Regions from separate parts of the Desulfosarcina variabilis str. Montpellier genome, predicted to be linked through region 1. Evidence: riboswitches for the same ligand, from Rfam matches in the RefSeq annotation. Region 1 holds a riboswitch; each other region holds the start of a gene.
The links. A riboswitch is a leader RNA that binds a small molecule or an ion and turns the genes downstream of it on or off. The one in region 1 is predicted to bind cobalamin.
Positions count from the first base shown of each region.

Region 2: another riboswitch for cobalamin. It lies ahead of Dvar_RS07595 (hypothetical protein); the one in region 1 lies ahead of Dvar_RS25595 (FecCD family ABC transporter permease).
Region 3: another riboswitch for cobalamin. It lies ahead of Dvar_RS37305 (TonB-dependent receptor); the one in region 1 lies ahead of Dvar_RS25595 (FecCD family ABC transporter permease).
Region 4: another riboswitch for cobalamin. It lies ahead of cbiM (cobalt transporter CbiM); the one in region 1 lies ahead of Dvar_RS25595 (FecCD family ABC transporter permease).

Region 1 covers NZ_CP159846.1:5,675,913-5,683,631, reverse strand. The annotation lists gene Dvar_RS25610 (tetratricopeptide repeat protein) at 139-1,482, opposite strand; gene selA (L-seryl-tRNA(Sec) selenium transferase) at 1,487-2,914, opposite strand; gene Dvar_RS25600 (HDOD domain-containing protein) at 2,907-4,268, opposite strand; cobalamin riboswitch at 4,390-4,595, shown strand; gene Dvar_RS25595 (FecCD family ABC transporter permease) at 4,743-5,795, shown strand; gene Dvar_RS25590 (ABC transporter ATP-binding protein) at 5,798-6,583, shown strand; gene Dvar_RS25585 (ABC transporter substrate-binding protein) at 6,577-7,527, shown strand; gene Dvar_RS25580 (cobyrinate a,c-diamide synthase) at 7,579-7,719, shown strand, end outside.
Region 2 covers NZ_CP159846.1:1,701,232-1,708,950, reverse strand. The annotation lists gene Dvar_RS07615 (fumarate reductase/succinate dehydrogenase flavoprotein subunit) at 1-34, opposite strand, end outside; gene Dvar_RS07610 (succinate dehydrogenase cytochrome b subunit) at 106-747, opposite strand; gene mdh (malate dehydrogenase) at 1,023-1,952, opposite strand; gene Dvar_RS07600 (transposase) at 2,273-2,368, shown strand; gene Dvar_RS07595 (hypothetical protein) at 3,278-3,580, opposite strand; cobalamin riboswitch at 3,850-4,036, opposite strand; gene Dvar_RS07590 (DUF1007 family protein) at 4,138-4,308, opposite strand; gene Dvar_RS07585 (hypothetical protein) at 5,094-5,330, shown strand; gene Dvar_RS07580 (hypothetical protein) at 5,452-5,817, shown strand; gene Dvar_RS07575 (DNA methylase) at 5,822-6,397, shown strand; gene Dvar_RS07570 (hypothetical protein) at 6,625-6,951, shown strand; gene Dvar_RS07565 (hypothetical protein) at 7,038-7,719, shown strand, end outside.
Region 3 covers NZ_CP159846.1:8,252,082-8,259,800, forward strand. The annotation lists partial or broken gene Dvar_RS37300 (TonB-dependent receptor) at 1-1,859, shown strand, start outside; cobalamin riboswitch at 2,064-2,271, shown strand; gene Dvar_RS37305 (TonB-dependent receptor) at 2,516-4,723, shown strand; gene Dvar_RS37310 (DUF4198 domain-containing protein) at 4,740-5,522, shown strand; gene Dvar_RS37315 (TonB-dependent receptor plug domain-containing protein) at 5,760-7,719, shown strand, end outside.
Region 4 covers NZ_CP159846.1:544,586-552,304, reverse strand. The annotation lists gene Dvar_RS02520 (cysteine hydrolase family protein) at 1-24, opposite strand, end outside; gene Dvar_RS02515 (hypothetical protein) at 159-527, shown strand; gene Dvar_RS02510 (hypothetical protein) at 715-1,839, shown strand; gene Dvar_RS02505 (heavy metal translocating P-type ATPase) at 1,873-3,471, shown strand; cobalamin riboswitch at 3,619-3,819, shown strand; gene cbiM (cobalt transporter CbiM) at 4,014-4,709, shown strand; gene cbiQ (cobalt ECF transporter T component CbiQ) at 4,699-5,463, shown strand; gene Dvar_RS02490 (energy-coupling factor ABC transporter ATP-binding protein) at 5,439-6,134, shown strand; gene Dvar_RS02485 (MarR family winged helix-turn-helix transcriptional regulator) at 6,329-6,736, shown strand; gene Dvar_RS02480 (hypothetical protein) at 6,946-7,449, shown strand; gene Dvar_RS02475 (PspA/IM30 family protein) at 7,468-7,719, shown strand, end outside.

The sequences.
Region 1 (7,719 bases):
CTTTGGTAAGATAGCTCGTTCTGCCAAAGGTATTACATTAAGCATCAACAGGCAAAAAGCAACCTTCTGGGATATGGTTTGCCACAGGCAGGAACGCTCAGCCAAAGTGGCTGACCGGATGATGGGGACGGTCCTTTTTCAGGACGCCTTGGCAGCCAACAATCGGTCTTGCGTTTCCTCAACCCGGGAATGGCTGTCATGGCCGCACTTAACGGCGGCTTCAAAGGATGACAACGCGTCTTCCAGCTTTCCCTGGCTCAGGTAGGCTTCGCCCAACCGGTGCCGATAGTGTCCATTGTCCGGGTCCAGGCGGACACTTTGCTGGCAAAGCACCACGGCCACATCCAGACTTTCTTTCCGTTTGGTGTAAAGCCGACCCAGGGTGGACAGGGATAGCGTATCCTCAGGGTTTATTTTCACGGCGCTCTTGTAGGCCTGGATAGCCTCTTTGGTCAACCCCAATTTGTCTAAACAGGTACCAAGGTTCCGAAACGCTGCCCCTGAGCGGTTATTGGCACGACTGGCGGCTTCCAGAAACGGACGGGCATTGCCGGCTTGATCCATTTCCATGTAGATCTGGCCGATATGAAAGACCACCTCGAAAACATCCGGCTCACGTGCATTGGCTTCCAACAGACAGGTCAGGGCCTGACCGTTTTCCCCTTTGAGCAACAGGATGTACCCTTTGTTGTAAATCGCCATGACATCTTCGGACAGCCCATGGGCTTTTTCAAAAGCGGCAAGGGCCCTGTCATAGTCTTCTAAAACGCCATAACAGACGCCCAGGCTGTTATGCAGGTTGGCGTTGGCCGGATCGATCAACAGGCCGTTTTTAAATTCATCGATGGCCCCTTCAATGTCGCCTGTCTGGTAACGGCGGTCGCCGCTGATGTTCAGGCTCACCGCATCGAAAAGGGTGATGGTGCCGGGACCGAAAAATGCGCTATGGTCAAGGGCTTTCTCAGCATTTTCAAGTGTTTGGCGGCGGGTGTAATGTAGCGTCGGGTAAACGGACATACCGATGGTGATATCGATGTTGCCGGTCTTTTTGCCCGACTGCAGTAACGTTTCGGCAAGCGCCTGCGCGTCCTTTTCGTTCAGGCCTGCCATTGCACAGGCAAAACGATCCGGCCCCATACGCCCCCAGATACCCTTGCCAGCGCTGGGGTGGGTGACGATGGAAACAATGGGATCGGCTACCATTGTTTCTTGTTGATCATTTATTGATTCTTCCGAGCTAGATTTTTCCGTCAGGGGCGGTTCAATGTGGATCGCGATCACGCCCAGGCTGGTTGCAGATGCCATTTGGGTCTCGATGGCCTTTTCCAGGCCTTGACGATCCAAAAGATCGGGAAGGTCGGCCGTCAGTGCGGCAGGATGGGGCCCGGGCTCTCCTTCATGGATAATATCATCAGTGTGGGAGACAAGAAAATCCCGGGTTGCACTTCGATTGTGGAACAAATCCGGAACGAATTTCACCATCGATTCACCTTTTAGAGGCCTTGTCAGCCAGCATTCTGGCAAAGGCCTTTTCTATCATTTCCAACTCTTCTTCCTGCAGGGTTCGGGGATCCATGATGAACCGATCGTTTTCGATGCGGCCAATCACAGGCGGTGTGTGCCGGCGCATCCACAGTTCAACGCCATTGGCCGACATGCCATCGACCGACACCCCGATACAGCGACTGGGCAGGTTTAACAGGGGCAGGGACCCGCCCCCGGCCTTGGAGGCCAAATCCATGGCGTCGACCCGCAGTCTGCCGTCGGCCAGTTTTTCAAGGCGGGACTTTAGATCGGCGGCACGGGACGCGATCGCGGCCAGGGGCATGGTCAGCATGCGCAAGGTGGGAATTTGCTGCACGGCCTTGGACTCGTCCCGGTACAATTGAAGGGTCCCTTCCAGGGCGGCCAGGGTCATTTTGTCGATCCGCACGGCCCGGGTGAGTGGATTGGCCTTGATGCGGTCGATGTGCGTTTTGCCGCCCAGGATGATCCCCGCCTGGGGGCCGCCCAAAAGTTTATCACCGCTGAAGGTCACCACATCCACCCCAGCGTCCAAAGACGCCTGAACCGTTGGTTCCCGGGTCAACCCGTATTGGGAAAAGTCAACCAGAGTCCCGCTGCCCAGGTCTTCCATCACCGGCAGTTGATGACGGCGTCCGATGGCCACCAACTCATTCAGGCCAACCGCTGCCGTAAACCCCACGATGCTGTAATTGCTGGTATGCGCTTTGAACAGCAGGCCGGTTTGTTCGTTGACGGCGTTCTCATAGTCGCGCGCATGGGTGCGATTGGTCGTTCCCACCTCTTTCAGTATGGCCCCACTTTTGGCCATCACGTCCGGGATGCGAAAGGCACCGCCGATTTCGACCAGTTCGCCGCGCGAAACAATGACTTCGCGCCCGTTAGCCAGCGTGTCCAGACAGAGCAGTACTGCCGCGGCATTGTTGTTGACCACCATGGCAGCCCGGGCGCCGCTTAATTCGCACAAAATATCTTCGACGGCGCTGTAGCGGGAGCCCCGCCGCCCCGCCTTGAGATCGAATTCCAGGTTGGAATAGCGACTGGCGATGGTCGTCAGATTGTCCAGAACGGCCGGGGAGAGTAGCGATCGGCCCAGGTTGGTGTGTACCACCACACCCGTGGCATTGATGGTGCGTTTAAGGCGCAGCGCCATGGCCCGGGATGCATGATCGCAGACCTTTGCGACCAGGGCATCAAGGGCAAACATTGCTTCGTCAAGCGCTTTATCCGAGGCCATAATGATCTGGCGCAGAGCCTCTATCGTTTTTCGAATAGAGGGTATGAGAATTGTTTTGGGAATATTGTCAAATTGCTGGTTGTTGGTGCCGTATTCAAGAATACGGTCCACACCGGGCAGCCGCCTCAACTGAGCCTGTTTATTTTCATCCATTGTTTTCTTCTGATTTTTCCTCGACCGGTTCAAACACTTTATCGGGTATCAAGTCTACCAGGGACTGGAAATGGGCTGGGGCAAGACCGAGCGTCGCCAACCGTTCAATCAACCGTGCCGCGCCAATGCGCTCCAATTCAAGGCCAGTGTGAAAACGTGACATGAGAAGGTCCGCCAGATAGACGATGGTGGTCAACGGCCTGTCGTTGTGGCTTTTTTCGGGTTCATGATGGAACCGGATCACATCCACGAGCGCTGCGGGCAGCGACCATTTTTTGGCCAGCAGTCCTCCCACATGGGTGTGATCCAACCCCAAGATGTGTGTTTCGGCCTCAATCAGATCGGCGGATTTGTTTTGAAATTCACGGTACAACATGGGATACGCAGCGACAATATACTGATCCAGCACAACCTTGCCGATATCATGCAGCAAACCTGCGGTGTAAGCGATGGCCGGGGGGATATTTTTCGTCAGGCCAACAATTTTCTCGGCAATCATGGCGGTGCCGATGGCGTGGTGATACAGTCCGCCTTTGCACAGGCTGTACCCATTGCCGGACTGGTCATAATAGCTTTTTACAGCGGCCGATATAACCAGTTTGATGAAAAGCTCCTGGCCAAGGAAGACTATGGCGTGATCCAGGCTGACCACGTCGTGTCGTTTGGTGAATATCGCAGAATTGCAAAGCTGGATGGTTCTGGCGCTGATGACCTGGTCTTTTTTTACCTCTTCGGTAATTTTTTGGATATCATAATCGCCCTCTTTGATAATCCGCAGCACCTTCAAGGCCACTTGGGGAATGGGGCGAATGGATTCGATCGCGTGCTGAATCTCCGCCTTGGTTGGAGACGACTCAGGGGTTGACGGCCCAACCGCGTCGAACCCGGAAGGTTCGATACGGCACTGCCAGTGCAGCATATCCAGCTCAATGCTGCAGGTAAAAAAACCCCCGGTTTCCGATCGTTCTACCTTGATTCCCGCTTCATGCAGGGCAATATAGGCTTTTTCGGCCGTTCTGCCGCCAATGTCCAAATGAATGTCCTGGGGCGTCACCGGTCCTACCAGGGCACCCCCGGCCACAACGGCGTTCATGTTTGCCGGGGTGGCGCCCTGATCCATCAACTGCTTCAAAAACAACGGCATTCCAGTGGTGGCATATTTTTCAGGCTGGTCGGTGCTGCCGGTGCTGGCCGGTTCGGGGAGCAGCAGATGGAACAATCCGCCCACATCGGCAACTTTATCAAACACCGCCACGCCCACACAGGTCCCCAGAAATGCCTGCAACACACATTCCTGTTTCTTACCCACCTCAAAAGACCCGGATGCCACGAAAGATCGCGTCAATCGTCTCATTCACATGTGCCTTCGCTAAAAGTGAACTGCTAACATCTAAACATATCATTATTAAGGCGATATTTTCAACCATGGGTTGATTTTTTACGCCCTTTGGCATTGACATCGCATACGGTTATACCCTACAAGCGGACAATAAGGTGCGCTTGCGCTTAATAGGGAATCCCGTGAAAACCGGGAGCGGTCCCGCCGCTGTAACCCTCACCTTGTCATTCAGACCAGACGAGGAGCGTTGGGCCATAGGCCACTGTTTCCGGGTTGCCGGTGTGGGAAGGCGCTCAATGTTTAGGGGAAGCCAGAAGACCTGCCTTTTCATTTTACCGGAGAAACCTTCTTGGTAAAGGATTCCAGCCGGCGATAGCGTTGAGGGCCAAGAGACAGGGTGCAACCCTTCATACCAGGTATCAGGTTTGAAGGGTTTTTGTTTTATTAACTGGGGAAACCCGCAAGATTGATGACTGTTTCGTTTTTACCATGAATGAGGAACCCATCGCCAAACGGAGGCATCATAGCGGGCTTTTCTTCATATTGTTGGCCTTGGTGCTGTTGATCACGATCAGTCTGTCCGCCGGCATGGGCTACATGAAAATTCACTGGACGGTCGTTTTGCGCGTTGTGGGGGCGCACCTGACGGGAATTACGTCATGGACCGCCGATTTGGATGAGTTGATGCGGGTGATCATTATGGATGTCCGCTTGCCGAGAATATTGACCGCCGCGGCCGTGGGGGGCGGGTTGGCCTTGTGCGGGGTCGTTTTTCAGGGCATCCTGCTCAATCCTCTGGCCGATCCCTACACGCTGGGGGTATCCGCCGGTGCCGCCTTTGGCGCGGCCCTGGCGCTGCTGCTCAACCTGAGTGTGGCCGGGGCCTACAGCGTGCCCTGTTTTGCGTTTCTGGGCGCCACGGCCACGCTGATGCTGGTGATTTACCTCAGCTCGTCGGCCGGTGGGGCCAACGCCAACAACCTGATCCTTTCCGGGATTATTGTGGCGGCCATCCTCTCGGCGGGAATCAGTTTTTTGAAGTTTGTGGCCGACGAGCAGGTGGCGGTGATCATCTTCTGGTTGATGGGCAGCTTTGCATCCAAGACATGGACCGATGTGGGCCTGACCAGCGTGTTTTTGGCCGTTGGTGCAGGTGTGTTTCTTTTTTACGCAAAAGATTTGAATCTGCTTTGTCTGGGACGGCGCGCGGCCGCTTCGCTGGGCGTCGATGCCCGCCGAGTACCATGGATTTTGCTGATTTCGGCTTCCCTGGTGGCGGCCGGCTGCGTGGCCGTATCAGGCATTATCGGCTTTGTGGGACTCTTGGTGCCGCACATGATGCGGACGCTGGTGGGGCCGGACAACCGGCTGCTGCTGCCGTTTTCGATGTTGAGCGGAGCGATCCTGCTAACCTGGGCCGATACCATTACCCGGGCGGTGTTGCCCCACGAGATCCCCATTGGCGTGCTTACGGCACTGATCGGCGGTCCGTTTTTCTGTTATCTGTTCCGCAAGCGGCAGACCGGCGCCAGGGGATTTTAGACGTGAGTTTTTCACTCAAGGGGGTTGCCTTTGCCCATCCCGGCAAACCGGTGTTCAACCGTTTGGATCTGGACCTGCCTGCCGGACGGTTTACCGGCATCATCGGGCCCAACGGCTGTGGTAAGACGACGCTGCTGGATTTGATCTGTCGGCATCGGATTCCCCAGAATGGAAGTGTGCGGTATGCCGGCTGTTCCCTGGACCGATACGACCGCCGCACGTTGGCCAGAGAGATCGCCCTGGTTCCCCAGGATTACGGGATCAATTTCCCGTTTACGGTGGAAGAGATGGTTTTCATGGGACGCTATCCGCATATGCCTCGCTTCGGCGTGCCCTCAACGGACGACGTACAGCGGGTGCAGCAGGTGATGGCCGATTGCGATGTATTGACATTCAAGGATCGTCCTGTCACCGCCCTGAGTGGTGGGGAACGCCAGCGGGTGGTTTTTGCCCGGGCCCTGGCCCAGGATACGCCGGTGCTGATCCTGGATGAGGCGACCGCCAATCTGGACGTTTGCCATGCACTGACGTTGTTGGACCTTGTGGCCGACTTGGTCAGTGTTCAACAGCGCACGGTCATCGGCGTGTTCCAGGACCTGAATCTTGCCGCGGCCTACAGCCAGGAACTGATAATGCTCAGAGACGGGCGGGTCGTGGCCGCCGGTCCCACCGCAGATGTGCTGACACCGGCAAACCTGAAAACGGTGTTTGATATTGACGCCCGGGTGGCGGTGGATGATTTCACCGGCCGGTTGCAGGTCCGTTACAAAAGGGGGGGGAGGTGTTGAAACGGTATTTCTGGGGCGTTGGCATGGCCATATGGCTGTTGTGGTCAGGCGCATCCGTGATGGCCGATGGGCCTTTACTGGATGATGCGGTTCTGGCCCGGGCGCCGTTTGAACGCATTATTTCACTATACGGGGCGCATACGCAGAACCTGCTGCAGTTCGGTGCTGGCCAGCGGCTCATCGGAATTGACGGCCAATCGAAAACGATGCCAATGGCTGCGGGAAAGCCGGTATTTTCCTATCATGATGATCCGGAACGCTTTCTGGCTATGCGGCCGGACCTGGTGGTAATCCGGCCCATGATTGAGCGCGGGTATCCCCGGTTGGTAGCGCGCCTTGAAAAAAGCGGGATTGCGGTGGCCTCCATGCAGCCCACCAGTGTGGCGCATTTGGACGCCTATTGGCGATGTTTGGGGCAGCTTAGCGGACAGGCGGCCAGCGCCGAGGAGATGATCCGTCGATTTCATCAGGCCGTGGCGGATTTCAAGACACTATCCGGCCAGGTCAAGCATCGAAAGCGGGTGTATTTCGAGGCCATGCACAGTAAAATGAAAACCTTTGCGCCTACGGCCATGGCCGTTTTCACGCTGGAAACCGCCGGGGGCATCAATGTCGCGGCTGATGCACCGGTGCGGGAGAACAACAACATCGCCGTGTATGGCAAGGAACGGTTGCTCTCCCACGCCCGGGAAATCGACGTATTTTTTTCCCAACAGGGTGCCATGAATCAGGTGTCGGTCGAGGAAATCATTGCCGAACCGGGCTTTCAGGTAATCAACGCCGTCAAGACGGGGCAGGTCTATCTGGTGGATGAGACGATTGTTTCCCGGCCTACGATGGGGTTGCTCGAAGGCATCTATCGCATCGGCAGCCTGCTTTATCCTGATATTTACGTTGAGGCCGGCCGGCAGATACTGCGGTCGGCAGAACTGGGCACCCGATAGTGCCCATCCAGAAATGATCGATTTGTCTGATATCGCAAGAGGAGGTCCCCCATTAAAGGCATTGTAATCGGTGGCACCCACAGCGGCGCCGGAAAAACCACCATCACCTTGGGATTGATGGCCGCCCTCAAGGCCAGAGGGCTTTCGGTGGCGCCGTTTAAGGTGGGGCCGGATTTCATCGACCCCGGCCAT
Region 2 (7,719 bases), 4.0 Mb from region 1:
GAGGACCCGAAGGCACCTTTGCGTCAAGTTTCATAATCAATCCTTATATTTTGCGAATCCTTACGAACGGCGACTTTTTACAAGTTCATCATATCAAACAGGCTCTTAGACACTGAGACCGACAAATAGGGGAATGCAACTAAAGCCGATCCCGATGGCGATGGCGAACACCAGGCCGGCGGCTGAAATGATGGGCATATACTTCCCATGATTCATCCCCAGGGTCTGAAACGCACTCCAGAATCCATGGGAAACGTGCACGGCCACGATCAGCATGGCCGCCACGTAGATGGCGACATAAATGGGGTTTTGGAAAGCGGCGCTGACGATTTCGAAAATCGTGGTGGCGGATTTATCCACGAAATGAAAGTTCAGCAGGTGAAACAACACAAAGCCAAGAATCAGCAGCCCGGTATAAGGCATGGTGCGTGATCCCAGACTGCGCCCGCCGGCGCTTTTATTGACGCGATAGCGCTGGGGACGGGCGTTCAGGTTTTGCAGGAAAAGAATCAATCCGGTGGCGACATGGATCAGGGCCATCAGCAAAAGACCGATTTCGGCAGCCCTTAGCAAAGGCCCCAGTGCATGGAGGTGCTCGGCATAGGCGTTAAATGGATCGCTTCCGCCATATATGGTCAGGTTGCCGGCCAGGTGACCGGCCAAAAAGCCGATGAATCCCAGACCGGTCAGGGCCATCAGCAGTTTCTTGCCGATGGATGATTGAAAGGTGTGGATGAGCCAGTTCATTAAAGCCTCCCTTGGGCGTCAGGTATATGGCAATGGGCGCAAAACAATGAAGATGAAACCGAGCCTTGCGGTCAGCTGTAAATGGGCGACTGATGCTTTAGAGCCTGCTTGGTAAATCCTTCTAAGGCCCGCTAACGGCGTTGGAAACTGTCTCAAAATGCTCACGTATTGCATATATGCTCCGCTTTTGAGCCACTTTCCGCCTTGTTATCGGGCCTGATCCAGACTTCCAAAACAGGCGCTTAGGGGCGATTTCATTTTCATCGTGCGAAGCGCTAAAACGTTTTCAATAGTTCAACCAGTTCCTTGACGGCATCCGCCGAATGATATAGGGCCTTTTGCTCATCGGCGGTCAGCTCGATTTCGATCACCGTTTCGATCCCACCGGCGCCCAGTTTCACCGGTACGCCGATGAAGAGATCGTTGATCCCATATTCTCCCTGCAATAGCGCTGCGCAGGGCAGGATCTTCTTCTTGTCCTTGAGGATCGATTCAGTCATTTCCACGGTGGCCGAAGCCGGGGCGTAATAGGCGCTGCCGGTTTTGAGCAAGGAGACGATCTCAGCGCCCCCATTGGCCGTTCGTTCCACCAGTGCCTGGATGCGATCGGCGGAGATTAGCTCGGTGATGGGAATACCCGCGACGGTGGAGTAGCGCGGCAGGGGCACCATCGTATCGCCATGTCCGCCCAGGACGAAGGCGTGGGTATTTTCCACGGAAACCTTCAGTTCCATGGCGATGAAAGCCCGAAAACGTGCCGAATCGAGAACCCCAGCCATGCCGATTACCCGGTTTTTGGGAAAGCCACTGGCTTCATGGGCCACATGGCACATGGCGTCCAGGGGATTGCTGACAATGATCAGGATCGAATTGGGTGCCTGATGGCTGACTTCGGTAACCACGCAGCGCATGATCCCGGCATTGGTCTTGATCAGATCGTCGCGGCTCATTCCCGGTTTGCGCGGGATGCCCGCCGTGATGATAACCACATCCGAATCCTTGGCCGCATCATAGCCGTTGGTTCCGGTCAGTTTGGCATCATGTTTTTCAATGGGCGCGGCCTCGGTCAAGTCCAGGGTTTTTCCCTGAGGAACGCCTTCGACAATATCGATTAGCACCACGTCACAGAGTTCTTTTTCGGCCAGGCGCTGCGCGGCGGTGGCGCCCACATTGCCGGCTCCCACAACGGTTACCTTTTGATGCATGTGATCGTTCTCCTTCGTTTGAGTATTGTTCAACGTTTAAATAACTGATCGGTAAAAACCCAATTACGCGTCTTATGCCTTACCAGGGCAAAAAGGTCACTTTCGCCAGAGTTCAAGGTGGGGGTTGAGAAATGGGGGTCTATCGGTGGCAGGGAAATGATAGATCCGCTTCAGGAGGAATGAATCCAAGTTTAACGACGGGCGTCGCGCGGGCACTTATCAATCCACCGGCAAGCCCCCATTCCTCTCCCCTTCACGAAGGCTTCGACCTTCTTTTAATCACTACTTAAGCCTGTTAAGACGCTGGGTACCTCCGTTATATAATCAAGTTGGGGTGTCAATGGCGTATGGTTCCTTCTGATTTTCCACCATGGCAAACCGTTTATTATTTCTCACCAACGTTAATCAACCCATGATTTTACATGCAGGTGCTAAAAATCGGGCGCTCGCTTAAAAAATTAAATATTGTTAGCCTGGTGGGTTTAAAGAAGGAGGCGATTGACAGGATTATGCCTTTATTGTATGGATAAAGACGAAGCGCACTCCACCACCGGAGGCTTCACAGGGAAAGCAGCTTGGATACCTTGCAGGGGATTGAGCTGCTTTCCCTACCAACCTTTTTTAAAAAAAATTTATTTCCTAAATTTAAACGGTCATTTTTAGCCTATTTTATTTCTCACCAACGTTAATCATAAAAGGGATTTGAGGGCCTCAAAGGAATCGACAGCGCTCGTTGGATCACCGATTCTCGAGTAATTATGGGAATCGATCCAAATAAGTTGGGGAGAGTTCTTCATCATATTCATTTTTGCATTCTTTAATTTCTTTTTTCACCACCAAATTCGGCATTACTCAAATAAAAAAGCCACAAAATCAACCCCCCATTACAAAAAGGAAACCTTCATGGCTTACATTGTTATTACAAGTTCTTTTTAATTGTTACGAATGAACGAAGTAAAGAAGGCTTCGACCTTCTTTTAATCACTACTTCTCTTAATTTATCGAATACGGAATGTCAAGTTCTCATTGCAACCGGTCGAACGATTTTCCCGATTTCATCATTTCAAAGCAGGATAAGCAGTAAACCTGATTACCGTATTCAACAGCATGTATAATGCAAGTAAAAAAAGTCTGCGGCAGAAAGCGCCATATCATAGTCGATACACAGGGGCGGATCATCGGAATAACTGTCCATCTTGGGTTTTGATAGCGTGGACACACATAATCGCGCGAACCCCTGGCGCACTTGGACCTGTTGCGCTGAATGACATTCATCGTACGCCTACAATTTCCTATTCGTGGATGGGCAATAGGTAGTATAAGCGTCAGTCTCTCAACTCGTATACCGGAAACATGGATTCGCCTTTTGGATGATGGTCCGTACGATACAGGCACCCTTTCTCCTGCAACCGAAAGTCAGGCGTATCGCTGGTTCCCAATGTGTGGTGGATGGTCCGGAAAACCAGGCCATCCGATCGCAGCGCGTAGTCAGGAGATTCTGACCACCCCAGTTCATGATCTACCGTGCGGTAGAGTTTCCCATCCTGAATAACATAGACCGGAGCATTGGATTTTCCGCCAGGGTAGGATTCCGTCCGATAAATTTTTACTGGACATTTCAGGGACATGGCAATTCTCCTTTGTCGTGGCATAGACAATTAATTATCTAATATTTAAAGACAAAGTACTTAACATGGTTCTTGAACGATATTGTTCATCATGGAGAAATTACCGAAAAGCATGGTGGATGGTGCGCTTGGATAGTGTGATAAAAAAGGGAAGCTTATGGCGGGTTGATAATTGCTAAAGCCACATCTGGATCAACATAAATATTATCTTGCAGACAGTTGAATCCGTTTACAACCCGTTAATTCCGCCCCATCACTGTACACCGCAGCTGGTCGGTAATCAGCAAGGCAGGTCTTCTGGCTTTCGGTTCAACCTACTCTCTGCTCCTTCCCGTCCGATTTTTTCTGGACAGTGGCTGTGGCAGATTTCGTCACCGATCACAGCGGCGGGACCACTCCCGATTTGCACGGGATTCCCTATTAAGCAATTGTGGCACCTTACATGAACCATTTACTGCTCCAATTCAAGACAATTGTCAAGAACAAGTTTTTATAAAAAATGCCTGGGATTCAATCACCATTGTCATTGGCTGCTTATCTCATTTATATTATGCTGCTTACTCGAATCTGCCGTTTCGATTTTTGTCATGCGCCTCTATGATCATGCTGGCAAACATGTCATTACATTTCCACCATACGCGAACACCGGCCATGCCCTTCTCGTCGAAAAGAATCGTCAGACGCTTCAGAATAAACGAATGGGGGTGGGTACGGCTTTGTCGCGGCAGAGTATTTCACCTCCGAAGACACTTTAATACGAAAATGGAGGAGATAGGAAGCTATTGAAGAACGGGGCAAGACTGTAACCGGAGGAAAAAGAGAAAAGGCGCTTTTTGGGAAGATCACTATCATGCTACGGCCGTCGAGACCGGGGAGCATCTACTGCACAACATCGTATATGTTGACATGAACATGGTTCGGGCAGGTGTGGTCAGCCATTCGAAACAGTGGCCGCACGGTGGGTACAACGAACTACCTAGTGTCCGTCCAGAAATAGGAAAATTTGGTCGAGATCAAGGCGTACGAAAAATTTTACCACAGGCGCCCGAAGGAAGTGCCCTTGGGGTACATATAGTTGATATTCCGAGGATAAAATTTTTCGCGCAACGCCGATATCGGGCGAATGCTAAGACAAAAATAGTGTAACGGCCTACCTCGCCTATGCGGCAAAAGTGTAACGGTTGGTTCTACTATCCCGCAGCGATACCCCGCCCCAAAAATGAATAAACGTACCCCGCCTACCCCGCTGTAATAGCTCCCGTTGGCAATCGTCTTTTCTGCAGTTCTATTGTAAACCGTAATGGGGCATTCGTATGGTCCAGGAAAATGAAGAGAAAGCCCGGAACTATCCCTTCCGGGCTTTCAAGGTGAACTCCGTATCAAGGCCGGATGTTCAATATGTAAATTACTTTAAACTCCGGCGACGTTCAAGGCCGGATGTTAAAGTTGATCCAAATATCCTGTCGTTGGTGCAAAAACGTTTTTTGTATGTGCCGGCGCTGCTTTCGTGGGCATGCTTATTGTTGCGATGCATGCCGCATCGCCGGTCGTCTCCAGTCCCGCCGAAAAGCGCAGCGACGCTACCGTCAAACCCCAAAAGGCAAAAAGACCCACTGTTTGGCCGAAAACCGCCGGCGGCATCGGAAAATCAATCCACCTTCAAAAAATATGGATGATCATACTACTACAGGCCCTTGGCAATGGGGTACGGTCCTGTCACGGGAAGAAAATCCAGTACATTTTCGCATAGGTTCTCGATGCCGCTGCCATTTTTGCGGTCGAACAGGTGAAATTGTCAGCCATTTTCCTCGCCGTGGCTATGGGTAAGATCTTTTTCACAGAATTTTTCACGCAGATAAGGAGGCATTATCATGAAACGACGGTTTACAGGGGGAGAGCTGTTTCAACTGCGCAATCGAATCCCGGTTGACTGGCTGATCAAAGAACAGCTTCATATTCCATCTAAAGTGATCGAAGGTATTTTCCGGTTCCTATGCCCGCTGTGCAATGAATTTCAAACCGCGACCAACCCCAAGACCAATCTTGCCAGGTGCTTTCTTTGCGAGAAAAACTTCAACCCGATTGATTTGGTCATGACCGTGAAAGGTCTTGGATTCGTTGACAGCGTTAAATATTTGCATACCCTTTTGCCTGACACACCGGATACACCTACAGACCAGCGGCTAAAATTGAATCAACTGCTGGGCGATATCGGGAAACGGATGAGCATCGGGTAAACAGATGGCTGATAATCGACTCATCCAATTGGAAGATATCATCGCTGCCAATCAACACCATTTTTACCAAACCGGTAAGGCATTAAAGCAGATTCGTGACGATCGATTATTTCGCGATTTGCTGTTCGAGTCGTTTGAAGCCTATGTCAAACAACGATGGGATATGGCCCGATCCCAGGCATATCGCCTGATTAAGGCCGCAAATGTCATCGACAATTTGTCCCCAATTGGCGACGGCATCCTTCCGGAAAATGAATACCAAGCCAGGGTCTTAGCGCGTTTTACAAAAGAGGATCAACGCAATATTTGGCGTGCATTTATCGCATCCGGCATGGCGCTTACGGCCAAAAATATTCGAAAGTTGGCCTACCAAGCCTCAAAAAACAAGCCCGTCAAAAAAGCGAATGCGCCCATGGTCGATATCATCAGCGCTGACTATAAAGCGGCTGTAATGGCCATGCTGGAACAGATTCGGTCGGCGCAAAACGACGATTGGCAAACGACCTCCAGACAAACTGCTTTATTCTGGCTGAAAGTGATGAAAGAGAAAATCATACATCATGAAAGACAAAGACTTTGAACGGCTGCCCATGGACGAACGTTTTCTGATCTTGCTGCACAAAAAGATCATGGACAAGACCGGCAGCGCCAAACGCAGGGCCAAAAAATATTACATGGATCAGTACCGTAAGACCGGCGTCATTCCCAAACCACTGCTGCTTGCCAGCCAAGGCATCATGGAAGGCAGAAAGTGCAGCGGCCGCCGCCGGGTCTTAACCGAAAAAATCCAAAAAACGCTTCATCGAGATGGTCAAGGCCTCCAGCGATCCATTGGACGATCGTTTTGTATTTATCACCCGCCATGGACGAACCATCAAAAATTACCACGCCTGGCTCGAACAAGAGTTCAACCGCAAAATTTCACTTGGCGCTTTAAGGCGTTTTGCCAGGCAAGCCCACCTCAAGGTCTATCTGGAAAAACCGGACTTCGAGGAAGAGGCGGATCCCGGCGTCTGCTTTCAGGACGAACCGGTTTTCGACTTGATTCAGATGGACGGGTGCAAATTTCGCTATTTAAAGATTCGCTGGGGCAAGGGCGCCTGGGCCAAGCCCCAGGTGATCGAGTTTTTTTGACACCGGATCACGCTTCATGCTCGTGCTTGAAGCCTATTTTAGCGAAAGCAGTCTAAACGCGGTGGACCTGTTCGAGTAAATTTTTGGTGAGCACCCCTTTCCCGCAAAAAAAGATACGGCTGAGACCGGACAATGCAAAGGGTTTTGTCAACCTGAAACGCCCCATCAACGAACTGAACATCAAGTTTTCATTGCCAGGCGGGTTTTATCTGCAACCGGACTTCTCACGCATCCATGCGCCCAAGGACAAAGCACATCTGGAGTCATCCCATCGCAGCATTCATCATTTTGAAATGCGGATCATCAAGCATTTTGAAGATCGCATCGCCAAGACGGAACCGGGCTATATCTACAGAAACGGCAAGAAGGAAAAAATCACCGTCACCTATCTTGACATCGATCTTGAAACGCTGCGCCAAAGCGACCTGCTCGAATCCTATCGCCGGCAGCACAATGAGCAAAAGCACTATTATTCTGTGAACGGTAAAACATCGGCCTGGGTGCCGAAGGAAAAATTTGACGCCGGCCTTGCCCAGTGCGAACGGTTAACGTTCGGTGCGGATGACGTACGCCATTTCGCCAAATACGGCTATGACAAGATCAAGGCCACCGTGGGAGCGAAAGGCATCATCACCTTCAATAATCAGACCTACCATGTGGCCGTTGGTGCACAACACTTCAGCCGCCACAAGAGTACCAAGGTGTATATCTCCGATCTTGGCGACAAGCTGTTCATCTTCGAGCATAAAGAAAACGGTATCTTGCTGG
Region 3 (7,719 bases), 2.6 Mb from region 1:
ATCCTATCTACATGAGGGGGTTCGATGGCAAACGGTTTAGTGTCGCCGTTGACGGATTATCTCTTCAAACGGCCCACCATGGAAATGACGATGTGGACTACAACCAACTTTCATTACCACTGATAGAAAGTATTGAAATCATTCCGGGGCCTCATTCGGCGCTCTATTCGGGCAATAGCATTGGAGGCGTGATCAACATAAAAACACTAGGACCAAAGCGATACGAGACCGTAAAGCCGGATGTTAAGGCAGCCGCCAGTTACAAATCTTATAATACCCAGAACTACAGTTTTGAGCTCAACGGTGGCGCGGGCTCATTTGTTTATGACTTCTGGTACCAGAAATATCATACTGATGGATATCTCAGGAATCATGAGGCGGATTTGGACATCGTAAGCGGTCGTCTCGGCTATCTGCTTCCATCTGATGGATATATTTATTTAACCGCCACACACGGCAATTCGGACTATGAAGAATACGTGATCAATGACCCTTCAAGAAGTGACTATGACGCCGGGTATCCAGTCACACCATCAGTGTGGCGGTCGTATGAAGCCTGGCAGAACCCGGCCATGAACAAAGAAGACGATTCTTTTCGACTGGATTACAATCAACCGACGCCTTTTGGGCTCTGGTCATTGGGAGCGTATTACCACCAACAGCATCATACCGGCGAAAAATGGGATTATATCGACGCAGATGATGAGTCCCAAGGAATTGAAAGAGTATCATCCAGAGATGAAAAATGGAGAGAGTGGGGAGGAAGAATCCAGGATGAGATACAGCTTTTTGAAGATCATCTCATAACGTTTGGTTATGACATGAACAATCTATATAGAAACCTCGGGCTGGCATCCTGGGACCGGCCTGAATCCCGCGGAAAATATCAGAAAATCATCGCGCTGTCCGGATTATATATTCAAGATAAATGGCAAATCTTTCCACGCCTTTCCGCCATGCCAGGGTTGAGATATGAGATGGTTGAAATTAACTGGAGGAATTGGAACGAGAAGGCCCAGGAATACAGGAACCCTGAGGTCCAGAAGGATTTTGTCGCAAAGGACTATGATCAGGTGGTACCGAAATTTTTTGCCACCTATGAACTCGATGATCTTTCTGATGCGTTAAGGGACACATCCATATCCGCTGGTGTCAGCAAGATATGGACGCCGATATCCTATTGCATCGTCTGAACCGGGGGCGTGGGGGTCGAGGTCGATCCCGAACATGGCGTTGGCTATGATTTCATCCTTTCAAGAAGAATTTGGCAAGACATCAACATCAAGGTCGATTTTTTCCACTATGAAATAAAAGACTATGTGGTATCGCGTAACTATAGCAAATATGGGGGTACACCTCCCATCTATGGCAATACTCGGATGAACCTTGAAAAGGTACATAAAAACGGAGTGGAGGTAGAACTCAACGGGCATATTCTTGATGATCTCTCATTGTATGTCAGCTACGCCTATCATGACTGGGAGAGCAAGGGCCCGGAACCGCAGGGCGCTGAGCTGGGAGATCGGGCCAAAAACCGGGTAACCGCAGGTGTTCGCTACAATCTTTTTGAGAACACCCTGCTTATGCTGGATTATAAATTCCAGGATGAACAAATTTCTCATGTCAACGAAGAAGTTCCACCAAACTCAGGGAACTGGGTCTGCTATGACTATCCCATAGATGCGTATCATGTGTTTGATTTTGGGATAGAACAGACGCTTTTTAAAAATCGCAGATTCATCAAGGATGCGGTTTTAACACTCTATGTGAACAATCTTTTTGATTCAGAATATGAAAACGCCGAGGGGTTCCCGATGGCAGACCGAACCTTTGGCGCCGGTTTGTGCTTTAGGTTCTGATCGTCAATAATAATGCTCGTTTTTCTCTATGATCAATGGATATTCCGCTGGTTACCAGCAAGTCCTCTTATGCTTTTGAAGCTTTGCGTGAAGAGAAAAATGGGTGTCAATAGCAGATACATTTAGTCACTATGAACTGATCTTTTCGCTTGACAATTAAAAACCAATTTTATTATGTGTCAGCGTTTGATTTTTGGTAGAACAATCGCGTCACCAATCATGGGTGTCCGCTTTGGACATAATAGGGAATCCCGTGAGAAACGGGAGCGGACCCGCCGCTGTAACACATATGCTTTGGTATAATCAAAGTGAGCTTTCCGGCAATTTGGGTCACTGTTCGACATCGCTTGAATGGGAAGACCGCCGAGAAGTGTGTGAAGCCAGAAGACCTGCCCATCGATTGACTGCGATCGCCCCCGGGTGATGGGGTAAATTGCGGTAATATAATGTTATACAAGGGATTTAAAACGGAATCCCCGCGTCCAATAGTGGACGCGGGGATTTTTTTTGACGAGGAATATTACGCTTACGAGATCGGCCGGGAACGCAGTTATTTTGCCGAGGTACAATTCAACTTGTAGCCGATCCCAATGTGGAATCGACGTTGGCTTTAATTCTCTTTCAATCTGCTGCGAAAAATAGAAAGGACGCAAAAAATGAACATGACGATCAGGCGCACTGCGCCCACGCTGGGGCTGATCCTGATGCTGATTTGGCCCACGATGGGGATGGCCGAGGAAAAGACAACGGTGTTGGATGAGATGGTGGTCTCGGATAGCGCCAGCGAGGTCAAGGTGCTAAGCACGCCCGGCACAGTCAACATCTTCACCGCCGAGGACATTGAAAAAGGCGGCTATACCAACGTGGCCGATGTCATCAACGGGCTGCCCGGCATCACCAATGACACGACCAATCCGGCCACGCCCAAATACAATTTTCGCGGCACGGCCTATCCGCACTCCAGAGGGGCCACGGTTTACGTGGATGGCCGTGAAATCACCATCGGCAGAATCGGCTATGGGGATCTTGGTTTCGTGGATATCGACGACGTTGAACAGATTCAGGTCATCAAGACACCAGGCGTTCAATTCGCCGAGCCCTCCCGGGGCATCATCTACATCACCACCAAGCGGGCCAAGGAAGACGGTCATCGCCAGCGCATCAAGGCCCAATACGGCTCATGGGGGCTTCATAGCGAGAATGTCTCAGCTTGGGGCAGGCAGTCGGCTATCGACTATCGCATCAGCGCCAACAACCAGGGCGGCGACGGTTACAGCCACACGGATGACGAACGCAAAGGCGTCAATCTGAAGGCCGGGTATAACTTTGACGAAGAGACCCGGCTGGGTTTCGGCGGGGGATACCAGAAGCAGGATTATTACTCCCTTACCAGTTTGAAAAAATGGCAATGGGACCGTGATCCGCGTGACAACACCCCGCCCAATGATCCGGACGATCCCACCTATAATTTGAGCCCTTATGACTACGACATCGAGATATACGACGGGTTCGCCGAGTTTAATACCGAGAAGGAACACTGGTTCGCCAAATCCCTGCTCAGCTTCATGCATAATGAGACAGAATACCTCTCCCAAAAAAACAAAAACAACCCGACCTACGCCGATGGCAACGACACCAGCAGCTATCTGCGTGACTATGATGAAGACCGACTGACATTCAAGGTTTCCGGCGGCTATAAGTTTTCCGGGGCCAATTATTGGGACACCCTGACCCTGGGAGTCGAGTATGACGGTCACGACTATGATCAGGTACGCTCCTATCCCTTTCTGGACGACACTACACGGCGGGAGGATGAAATCCAGCAATACGACCTTAATATTGCCATCGATCGAAAAAGTGTTTTCCTGGTCAATGATCTGGGACTTTTTGATCATTTCAGTCTCCAGACCGGCGTGCGTTACGATGATGTGCAGCTTTGCTTTGAGAATCAATACCCGGAGGACCCGGATGTGGAAAACAACTACCGTGAAACATCGTGGCATGTCTCCCCCGCCTATAGTTTCAGCGGCCAGGATAATCTCTATTTCACCGTCAGCCAGTCCTATTTTTATCCTAACATCGACTACACCCGCATGTCGGCCCAGGCCAATGACGAGTATCCGGAAAATGACCCCAGCAATCTAAAACCAGAGGATATCCTCACCTACGAAGTGGGCTTCAAACAGCAATTAAGCCGATTTTTCAACTACTCCATCGCCCTTTACTATATGGACATCGATGATAAATTTATCTTTCAATCTAAATTTGATGAAGAAGGAGGAGAGTGGAATTCTATCGGTGCCGTCAATCTGGGCAAAGCCGTTCACAAGGGTATTGAAATCGAACTGGATGGCAGGCCCTGGCACTGGCTCGGATACCGCGTGAACTACGGCTACATGAATGCAAAATGGGATGACCCGGAGGCGGTCTACAGTTCCTATGTCTGGGCGGATGACCCGGCGGATGATTATCGGACAGGCATTTCGGTTGACGGATATAGACTTTCACGCACTCCGGAACATAAGGTCACGGCTACGGTTAACCTCTATCCGACCAGCCATCTGACCGCTTGGTTCAATCTCACCTATGTGGACGATCAATATGTCGACTATTTAGAACGCGTCGTCCAGCCGTCGGTGACCACCCTTGATTTCAAGCTTTCCTACACCTTCGACGGCGGATCTCTCGGCCAGGTGCAGTGGCAGGACATTACCATCCACGGCCTGGTGAAGAACCTGACCGACGAAAAGGATGCGTACTACTCCAATTCCTACGGCACACGTAATGATGACGGCAGCCTGGACACCAACTATTATCCCTACGCCGGCCGTTATTTTGAAATCGGACTGACCATGAATTTCTAACAAAGGAGGAAATCCCATGCGCTATTTGAAACCCAGTATCTTGGCCGGTATGTTTTCCGGAATTTTTCTGCTTACTACTGTTGCCCAGGCCCACTTCCTGTGGCTCAACGCCCACGACTACACTCCCAAGGCCAATCAAGCGGCCCGCTTCACGGTCGGCTGGGGACACGCCTTTTACAATCCGGTCGGCGACATTCTGGAAGGTAGTGATATGCTCGGCGGCATCAGCATGATCGACCCGCAGGGCAAGACCATTGCCATCAAGCCATTCAACAGTTTTCAATACGAATCCGAGCGCCCGCTACCTCAAGGGACCTACCTGGCCATGGTCAATCGCAAGGAAGGCTTTTCGACCAAAACCGTGGACGGCTACAAACACCAGTCCCGCAAAGGCCTTAAAAACGTAATTCACTCACGCTACACCGGGATGTATGGCAAGGCTATCATCAATGTGGGTGCGCCTACCGACAGCCAGGCAATGTTAAAGCCCGTGGGCGATGCCCTCGAGATCGTGCCTCTGGTCAACCCTGCCAGTCTGAAGGTCGGTGATTATTTCCGCTTCAAGCTGTTGTACCAGGGCAAACCCGTTGCCGAATATATCAACGCCACCTACGTGGGATTCTCTCAGGACAATGTCTGGGCCTACAGCACCCGCACCGGTTCGAACGGCGAGGGTGAAGTAAAAATGCTGCAGTCCGGTGTGTGGGTCCTCAAGGCCAACCACAAGGCGCCCTACCCCAAGCCGGAAGAGGCGGACGAGTACTCCTACACCACCTCGCTGACCTTCGAGGTGCGCTGATGGCGTCGACTGGCGTCAAAAGCGCCTTGCTGATTTTAATTCCGGGTGCTTTTGAAGGTCTTCTCGAATCCTTTTTATAAGAAACATTTTGGGAACAAAACAATTATTCCGAAGTCACGACAGCCGCGTAGGGGCACGGCGCGCCGTGCCCCTACACCGGCCGATGGTGATTACTCGGTTTCCGAGCAAAGCGAGAGCGAATAGGTATAGCTGGATAAATCATTATGGAAATTGCCTATGAAATCAGGGTTTAGCGCTTTTTTACTACTGTTGATGGTGAGTACATTTACGATATTTCCCGGAATTGTGCGGGGTGAAGAGGAGGCTCGCGAGGATAAAAATAAAACCAGCACCAAGGCCTCTGCGTTGGATGATCTGGTCGTGTCGGCCACACGAACGGAAAAGGATGTGGACAGTGCACCAGGCAATTCTACGGTCATTACCCGCAAAGATCTGGATGCCAGAAACATTCACACCCTGCAGGATGCCTTGATCCATGAGGTCGGTATTTTCAACGGCCAGCTGCGGGGTCTTTCGGGCCAGCAGTACACTCTGGTCATGCTAAACGGCATGCCGCTGAACAATGGGTGGCGGGGGCTTATCAAATGGGAAAATATCGCCATCGACAATGTGAAACGCATCGAAATCATCCGCGGCCCGGCGTCCGCCTTGTACGGCGGCAACGCCATGGGCGGGGTGATCAACATCATCACCGATTCGCCCAAGCAGCTGGAGGCGGTGGCAAAGATCGGCTATGGCAGCGACGAAACGCTCCACCATAGCGTTTCCCTGGGCAACCGCTTCATGGACAAACTCAACCTGCGTCTGGGGTATGAAATGGAAGAGTCCGACGGCTATGCCAAGGATCTGGTCACCCGCAGCATTTCATCCGGCGAGGGGACACTGACCGGTGGATATGCCACCTTAGACACGTCCGGAACATCCAAATGGGCGGTCGGTGACAAGGGTGATGAATACTACGATCGCTGGAATGTCAACCTGGATGCGGTCTTAAATCTGACCGATACAGGAACGCTCTCCTTCAACTTTCAGTGGGGATCCCGAGAGTATGGATTTGACCACCCGGATACATATCTCGTGGACGCTGCAGGCAACCCGGCCTATGACGGCAGTGTGGATGCCGGCGACGGTCAGGCAGCCGATGTCTCCCTTGCCAACTACATCACCACAGGCCCAGGAGCAAGCGAAACCCCGTCTTATTTATTGACTTACCAGGAAATCTTCGGTGCCGTCGGCCTTAGCGCCAAGGTCGGCTACCACCATGAGTATCAGTGGTACGTAACGCCTTTGGTGGGAGAGGGTGAAACATATGACAATGCTGACGGCTTCATCAAGGAATTTGATTCGGATGTCTGGTTCAGTGATATTCAAACCAATATTTCCATCGGTGACAACCATCTGCTCACCTCCGGAGTGTCCTTTCGTTATGACGGGTTCGACGGCGGCCGTTATGAATTGACCTACTACCGCGATGAGGATTCAAAGACCGGACCGCGCAGCGACATCACCGAAGGCAAGGACAGGCTCTACGCGCTTTATCTTCAGGACGAGTGGCAATTCCTGGACAGCCTGTCGCTGTTCATCGGTGCCCGGCTGGATTACTGGGAAACCTATGACGGCAAGGCGGTCATCGGCGATGAAATAAAAACCTTCGATCAGCGCGATGATTCGGCGATCAACCCGAAAATATCCGCGGTCTGGCGGCCGCTGGCGGACACTGTGATCAAAGGCTCGGTCGGCCGTGCATTCCGTCCACCATCGCTGTATGAACTCTACCGCAATTATCGGATGGGCAACGGGACGGTCAATTCCAACCCGAACATGGACCCCGAGACCCTGATCAACTATGAACTGGGTGTGGCCCAGTACTTTTTCAAGCGCAGCCTGAAAGTGTCGGCTACCGCCTTTCATCAGGATATCTCCGATCTGATCTACTACTACAAAGTCGGCAATGACCGGTTTAAGGAAAACGCCAGCGAGGCGACCATCGACGGCTTCGAATTGGAGGCATCCCTAACGCCATTCGACTGGCTGAACGTCTGGGGCAACTACACCTACAATGATAGCGAAATTAAAGAGAATGTGCACGACCCTGAGATGGAGGGCAAGCGAATCACTTACATGCCCGAAAGCACCATCAATCTGGGAACGGACATCACCTATCGTTTTCTGACCC
Region 4 (7,719 bases), 4.5 Mb from region 1:
GATTATCAATGCCCCCCTGGTCATAAAACACCACCTTTGTTGTGCTGCTCTCAGCCATTTTTGATGGCCTAAAATAATCAAGAAACAATCATTTGTAAATAACTGGATATTGATTAACCGTCACTTGACTGCTAAACGATTAAGGAAAGGAGGATCCCATGAAATACATCATTTATGCACTGGGTTTTGCATGGATCGCGGCCGGCGCATTCGCCATTCTCTATACGGATACGTACAAGTCATCGATCGAGCGCCTGTTGAGTCAGGTCAACCGCATCTGGCTGGCCCTGATTCCGCTGATCGTGGGTGTGTTGTTACTGCTGAGCGCCTCGTCGACCAATCACGGCGGGTTCATTGCTCTGATCGGTGGATTGGCCATCGCCAAGGGCCTGTTGATTTATTTCAATCCCGCAGGCTTTTTCCATACCGCTAGTGCTTGGCTGGTGAACCTGTCCGATCAGGGGTACCGGCTGATCGGAATCATCGCCCTGGTGCTGGGGACGGTGGTCATCTCCTGGATTCAATAATAGCGATCCCATAAGCGCCCCGATATCGGCGTTACGCGGCTCCCTCGTCACTGCGGAGTACTTTATGTACGCCTCCCTCCTCGGGATTCGCAAGCCTTGATCTCGAGCCGCTTATGGAATCGCCCGGGAACCTGTACATACGTTTTTATATTCTAATCGCTTGTATAAACATCAGGATAAACTACCCGTGAGCCGTCAGTTGCATAAATATGGCGCGCTGTGGCAATGGTTGACGATCGCCATGCTGATGGCCGCCCTGCCCCTGGTCGGCATCCTTGCCGCCGGATACGACCTTTTGCCCTACCTGGAAATCCCGCCGACCACCCGGTATGTCCAACACGCTGGTTTCTCCTGGCCTTGGTTTATCTTCTTTGCCACGGCCAATTTGCTGTTGATGGGAGGGCTGGCGGTTGCCTTGGTCTATGGCCGGGTCAACACCAAAAAGATGGTTCCCAAGCCGCTTCCTCCCACTCCTTTTCCCTGGTGGGGCTGGGCAGGACTGGTTTTATGCCTGCTCTTCTGGGTTTTCGCCTGGCAGCGCTTCACCTGGTTCCAGCCTTTTCAGCGCCACACCTTCCAACCCCTGTGGACCGGTTTTATTTTTTTCATCAGCGCCCTTGTGGTCAAACGCAGCGGCAGTTGCCTGCTGGTTCGGCGCCCCTTGAAATTTCTGCTGCTGTTTCCGGCCAGTGCCATGTTCTGGTGGGTTTTCGAATACTTCAATCGTTTTGTGCAAAATTGGTACTACACCGGGGTCGAGGGTATGAGTCCTTATGAATACAGTTTTTTCTCAACCCTGGCCTTTGCCACGGTACTACCCGCCGTAATCAGCATGACCGAACTTTTACTCACCTTCCCGTCCCTTTCAAAAGGACTGACCCACGGCCGCGCCATCAGCCTGCCGGCATCGGTCTGGCTGCCCCGCATCACACTGGCTGTGTCGGCCATCGGCCTGGCCCTGATCGGAATATTTCCGGATCAGCTTTTTGCTTTACTCTGGGTCTCTCCGCTTCTCATCATTCTCTCCCTTCAAGCCCTTGCCGGCCAACCGACCCTGCTGCATCCTTTGCGACGCGGCGACTTTCGCCCGCTGGTGGTGCCGGCCCTGGCCGCATTGATCTGTGGGTTTTTCTGGGAATTGTGGAATTACTACAGCCTGGCCCGCTGGACCTACGCGGTTCCTTTTGTTCAGCGGTTCCTCATCTTTGAAATGCCCATTGTAGGCTTTGGGGGCTACCTGCCCTTCGGACTCGAGTGTCTGTTGGCCGGGTCGATGGTGGTTGGAAATCTGTTCAATTTCCAAAATCATTAATCATACATCCAACAGAATTCCTGTACCTTCATCATGGTACTCGGCGCCTTTATCGAGGAAGCGGTGAGTGACAGAGCCAGAGGAGCCATCGAAACCCTTGTCAAAGCCAATCCGCAGACGGCCCTGATTGAAAAAAACGGCCGCACACAAACCAAGCCCATCAATGCCGTTGAAACCGGTGAAATCGCAATCGTCAGGGCAGGTGATACGATTCCCGTGGACGGCCATATCACTGAAGGATCCGGCGCCATTGACGAGTCTTTGCTGACCGGCGAGGCGTTTCCCGTATTCAAAGGGCCGGGAGATAAGCTGTCTGCCGGCACCGTGAACAGCGACGGCTTTATTAAACTTATCGTCAGTCGAACGGGAAGTGATGCAACCATCGGCCGTATCATCGACCTGATCCAACATGCCGAAAACAGCAAAATTGAAAGCACGCGAATTGTCGACCGCTATGCAGGCTATTTCACACCGATCATTCTGACGATTGCAGCATTGACCTACTTTTTCACCCGGGACATTAACCGTGCCATTACCGTATTGGTGGTGGGCTGCCCCTGCTCGTTTTTGTTGGCTGGTCCGGTTGCGACTGTCGCGACCGTGGGCCGGGCAGCCAGATCCGGTATGATGATCAAAGGCGGCCGCTACCTTGAAAAAATCGCCCAGGCCCGATCTTTTTTCTTTGATAAGACCGGCACCCTCACCGCCGGTAAACCGGTTATCACGACAATCCGGCCGGCGGACGGATTTACCCAAGAGAAATTATTGGCGATGGCTGCCGCCGTGGAACAGGGAAGCACCCATCCCATCGCCCATGCGATTTTGAAAAAAGCGGCCAAAATGGGACTTGAAAAGAAAAAAGCCATTGACGTGGCCGCTGTTCCCGGCTCCGGTGTCAACGCCATGGTCGACGGCAGCGTTGTATCAATGGGTGCCGGCAAAACCGACAGTGCCACAGGTGAAACCATCGTTCAGGTTACAATAGATGGAAACCATGCCGGTGAAATCGCCATGCTCGATCGCGTCCGACCCGATGTGGCAGAGACAGTGAGTCAACTCAAGGCACTGGGGGTAACCCGGATGTCCATTCTATCTGGAGATTCAAAAAACGCTGTGAAGCGAGTTGCCGATGAGATCGGCATCACCGATTACCATTACCGTTTAAAACCCGAAACAAAAATGGGAATCATTCAAAAAACGAATTCCCTTGATACGGTCTTCGTCGGCGACGGCATGAACGATGCCCCTTCCCTTAAAGCGTCGGCGGTAGGCGTTGCCATGGGCCTGCGTGGGTCTGACATGGCCCTTGCCACCGCCGACATCGTGTTGATGAAGGACCGTATCTCGCTACTGCCGTTTCTGATTCGTTTAAGCCGGAAAATGACACGAACGATCAAAATCAATGTCATCATTAGCCTGGGCATAAACCTGGTTGCCATTTGTCTTGGAATAACAGGCCTTTTATCGCCGATTATGGGAGCCGTCGCACACAACGTCGGATCGATCCTGGTCGTTATGATGTCATCGGCAATCGCTTTTACTCGGGAAACCAATTTAAATGGTCGATCCCGTTTTAGTAGTCAATCCCGCCCCGCTTTCGATGTAATTAAAAGGGCAAACAAGATGGGGTAATCATTTTTTACCTGCGCCCTTAAGCCCTGTTCCCAGCGAACAGATTGACAAAATAGACCAATTCTAATAATTAGTCGGCGAATCGATTCGGCGCTGCATCCTTAGGTGTTCAGCCCGGCTGCAGCTGCCGGATCGGCCCGAGCCCCCAAAAGGGTAATGTATTCAGGTGTTTTAACCAAAACCAACAGGGAACTCCGTGAAAATCGGAGGCGGATCCGCCGCTGTGATCCTACCCGGCAATGTCGGGAACGCCCTCGAGCATCAGGCCACTGTTTCATAAAGCTGAAATGGGAAGGCGCTCGAAAGCGCGGGAAAGTCAGAAAACCTGCCTGAATACCTACACCGGTCATAGCTTCGGGAGTTAAGTTTGCCGGCAAATCGATACAGCCTGTCCTTCTTCGTACAAGGGCTGTGTATTCGCTCATAGCGTCTTTTCTTCAAGGCATTTGCCGTTCTCACTTTCTTCCTCATAGTTTTGACTTTGTTGCGTTCGTCAATTTTGTTTATAAACATGATCAGCCCGATCAATGGAGTGAAAGATTATGCACATATCAGAAGGTGTGCTTTCGGCACCGGTTCTCTTGAGCGGCGGCGCTCTGACAGTATTAGGCACTGCTATCGGATTGAAAAAACTGGACTATGACCATATGGCCCAGGTGGGCATCCTGTCATCGGCCTTTTTCATGGCATCCCTGATCCACGTGCCCATCGGCCCTTCCAGTGTCCATCTCCTTCTCAACGGCATCGTGGGACTGCTGCTTGGATGGGGAGCCTTTCCCGCCATCCTGGTTGGATTGGCCCTGCAGGCCATGTTTTTTCAGTTTGGAGGCATTACCGTTCTCGGGGTGAACACCTTGAATGTGGCCGGTCCGGCCGTTATCTGTTACTACCTGTTCGGCAACTTAGTAAAAAAAGATTCCGGTATGGCCCTGGTCGCGGCCTTTACCTGCGGGGCATTTTCAGTCCTGCTGACTGCCCTCATGGTCGCGATTTCCCTTCTTTTTACTGAAGAACATTTTGTTGAGGTGGCCACCCTGGTGGTAACCGCCCACCTTCCCGTGATGGTAATCGAAGGCATTGTGACTGCATTTTGTATCGGATTTCTTAAAAAGGTCAAACCGGATTCACTGCCTGGATTTTCAGGTACCCCGGGCCCCGCACCACCGTATAAGGAACGTACTTTAGCTATCGGCGCAAAAAAGCCTGAATCACGAAAACGAGCAACGCATGCTAAGTGAAGCCTTTGCCCAGGGCAAGTCCATACTCCACCGCCTTGATCCACGTCTGCGGATTGTCTTTGCCACGCTGTTTTCGTTCCTCCTGGCCGTGTCCATGGGATTTCCCACGCTGCTCGCCGGCCTGACTCTGTCCGTAATCCTGGTACTGACGTCCGGACTGCCCCTAAAGGACGTCGCCAAACGGCTGACGACCATCAACATCTTCAATATTCTGCTTTTCCTCGTACTGCCCATCACCTTCGCCCCCCCCCCTGCATTTCTTCTGGGGCCAGTGGCCTGCTCCCGGGAAGGGTTGCTCCTGGCCGCCCGGATCACACTCAAATCCAATGCCATTTTGATGGTGTTTATCGCCCTGATCGCCACCATGTCCATTGCCACCCTGGGGCATGGACTGAACCGGCTGCGCATGCCCCGGAAAATCGTCTACCTGCTCTTGATCGCTTACCGCTATGTGTTCGTACTGGAACAGGAGTACCAGCGGCTTAGCACGGCCATCCGGGTCAGGGGATTTGTTCCCGGTACCAACCTGCACACCTATAAAACCTATGCCTATCTGTTCGGCATGCTCCTGGTCCGCGCCCTGGCAAGGGCCGAACGGGTCTATCAGTCCATGCTGTGCCGGGGGTTTAAAGGAAAATTCTACTGCATCCATCAGTTTTCCTTCTCCTCCACCGATCGGATCTGGGCCGGTTATCTACTGCTAACCCTGATTTTACTGGGAGGAATGGAATGGCTGATGCCGACCCTATTTTGATTGACCTCAAGGACATCTGTTTTTCCTATCCGGGCCGGGGACGCGTCCTGAACAATTTGAACTTTTGCCTGGGCAAAGAACAGCGATTGGGCCTGATCGGCCCCAACGGCTGCGGCAAATCCACCCTCATGCATCTGCTCATGGGGCTGAACAAACCCGAATCCGGCACGATTCGAATTCTCGGCAAAACCATGCATGGAGAAACAGATTTTAGAAAGGCCCGGCGGCAACTGGGCTTTGTGTTTCAAAATGCCGATGATCAGCTATTTTCCCCCACCGTGATCGAGGATGTGGCCTTTGGTCTGCTCAACATGGGTAAATCTCCGCAAGAAGCAGTGGCACTGTCCCGGAAAATGCTTGAGTCCCTCAATCTAAGCGGATTCGAAAACCGGATCACCTACCAATTGTCCGGAGGGGAGAAGAAACTGGTGTCCCTGGCCACGGTACTGGTCATGGAGCCCCAGGTCCTGCTGCTGGACGAACCAACCACCGGCCTGGACGAGCGGACCGTTGAGCGAATCATCCGGGTGCTCAACGATCTTGATATCGCCTATGTGGTGGTCTCCCACGAATTTGATTTTCTGGCGCGGACCACAACGGATATCTACGCCATGAAAAACGGACAGATCGAATATAGATGCGGTTCTGATCAGTTTCGGGCCGCATCCTAATCTTTCAAAAAAATTCGAGGCACGGCCATCCACGATGTGACATTTCTTCCAGCCGCGCACAGAAAACAGATCACTCAAATGCGCTTGTCTTGTGGGTGTCAAACCTGTTTTTTCTTTCGCAGATGGTGTAAGAATGTGAATGAATCCGTTGTTATGGATAGCCATCAACGATCAATCACATGGGGGCACGACCTGTGAAAGAATTATCAGACCTGATCATTGAATTTTATGAAAAGCTGTCCTCGTGGGAACAATCCATTGTCGAAGGCAGCGGAATCACCTTGTCCCAGATGCACACCATAGAAATCCTCGGCGTTAACAATATGATCAAGATGAAGGATCTGGCCTCCAAAATGGGCGTGACAACCGGGACACTTACTGTGATGATCGACAATCTGGAAAAAAAAGGGCTCGTCCAAAGGATACAAAACCCGGAGGACCGCCGTTCTTACGTGATCCGATTGACCGATACTGGCAAAAAACACTACCGGCGCCACTCCAACTTTCACCTGGAACTTACCCGGGAGTGCACCAGCGGTTTTTCCGAAGCGGAAATCAAGATTTTCAGGAGACTTCTGGAAAATTTCATCAGCCAAATCTGATGAATCCGTAAAGCCTTTCCCCAACGATTATTTCCTTTTTAAGCTTGAACTGATAGCTGGTCGCGCCACATTGTTTTCATATGTATACATTTGCATATCTTTATTGACAAACGATTATATTTGAATAATTATGTCTTTACATAGACTCGAAAAGTCTTTTTGCAACTTTCCATTAAACACAAATCGCTATTAGGCCGAAGGAGTAAAATATGCCTTCAAAACAAGTGACCATCAGTGCCCGAATCTCGCAGGAGGATGCAGAATTCATCAGTCAGCTGACCATCGATGATGCCAAGACGCCCAGTGACAAACTGCGGGCGATTATTGCCGACACCAAACTGCGCTCAAACCGAAAACAGGATTACGCCAGCCGGTTGCAACACATCCAGGAACTGGTACAGCCGTGTCTGCGCAAAATTCGAAAAGCAGAGGTTGAAAACAACGTTCATTCCGAGTTAATTACTCGGTTGACCGAATGGATTCCCGATGCCCTGGCCTTCCTGCTTTCGTCTACTTCAGCACAAGATGATCAAGATCCACCCCAAGCGCTGTTTCAGCTTGAACAAGGTGTTGCCGAGCGACTGATCCGGCTCATGGAGTCGGTATTACAATTGGCCATTACCGAGCAATGCGCCTGTTACGATCCGGAAATCATGCGCACTAAAATCAAACCCGTTCTCGAACTGAGCCAGATCATCCTGGCCAAAAAATAAAAAGAAAGGACCGTTGCCATGAAAGAACGTTTGATTAACCGTATTGGCCGCATCATCAGTGGGAGCTTTAATTCTCTCGTGGACGCCATTGAGAACGCGGCCCCCGAAACGGTGATGGAAGAGGCCATTCGCGAAATCGATGCGGCCATTGACGACGTGCGTGCCGAACTGGGGCGCGTGATTGCCAACAAACATCTCGCCAACAACAGGCTGATGGCGGAAAATAAAGATCACGAGGATTTGTCCGATAAAATAGAGTTGGCTTTGGAA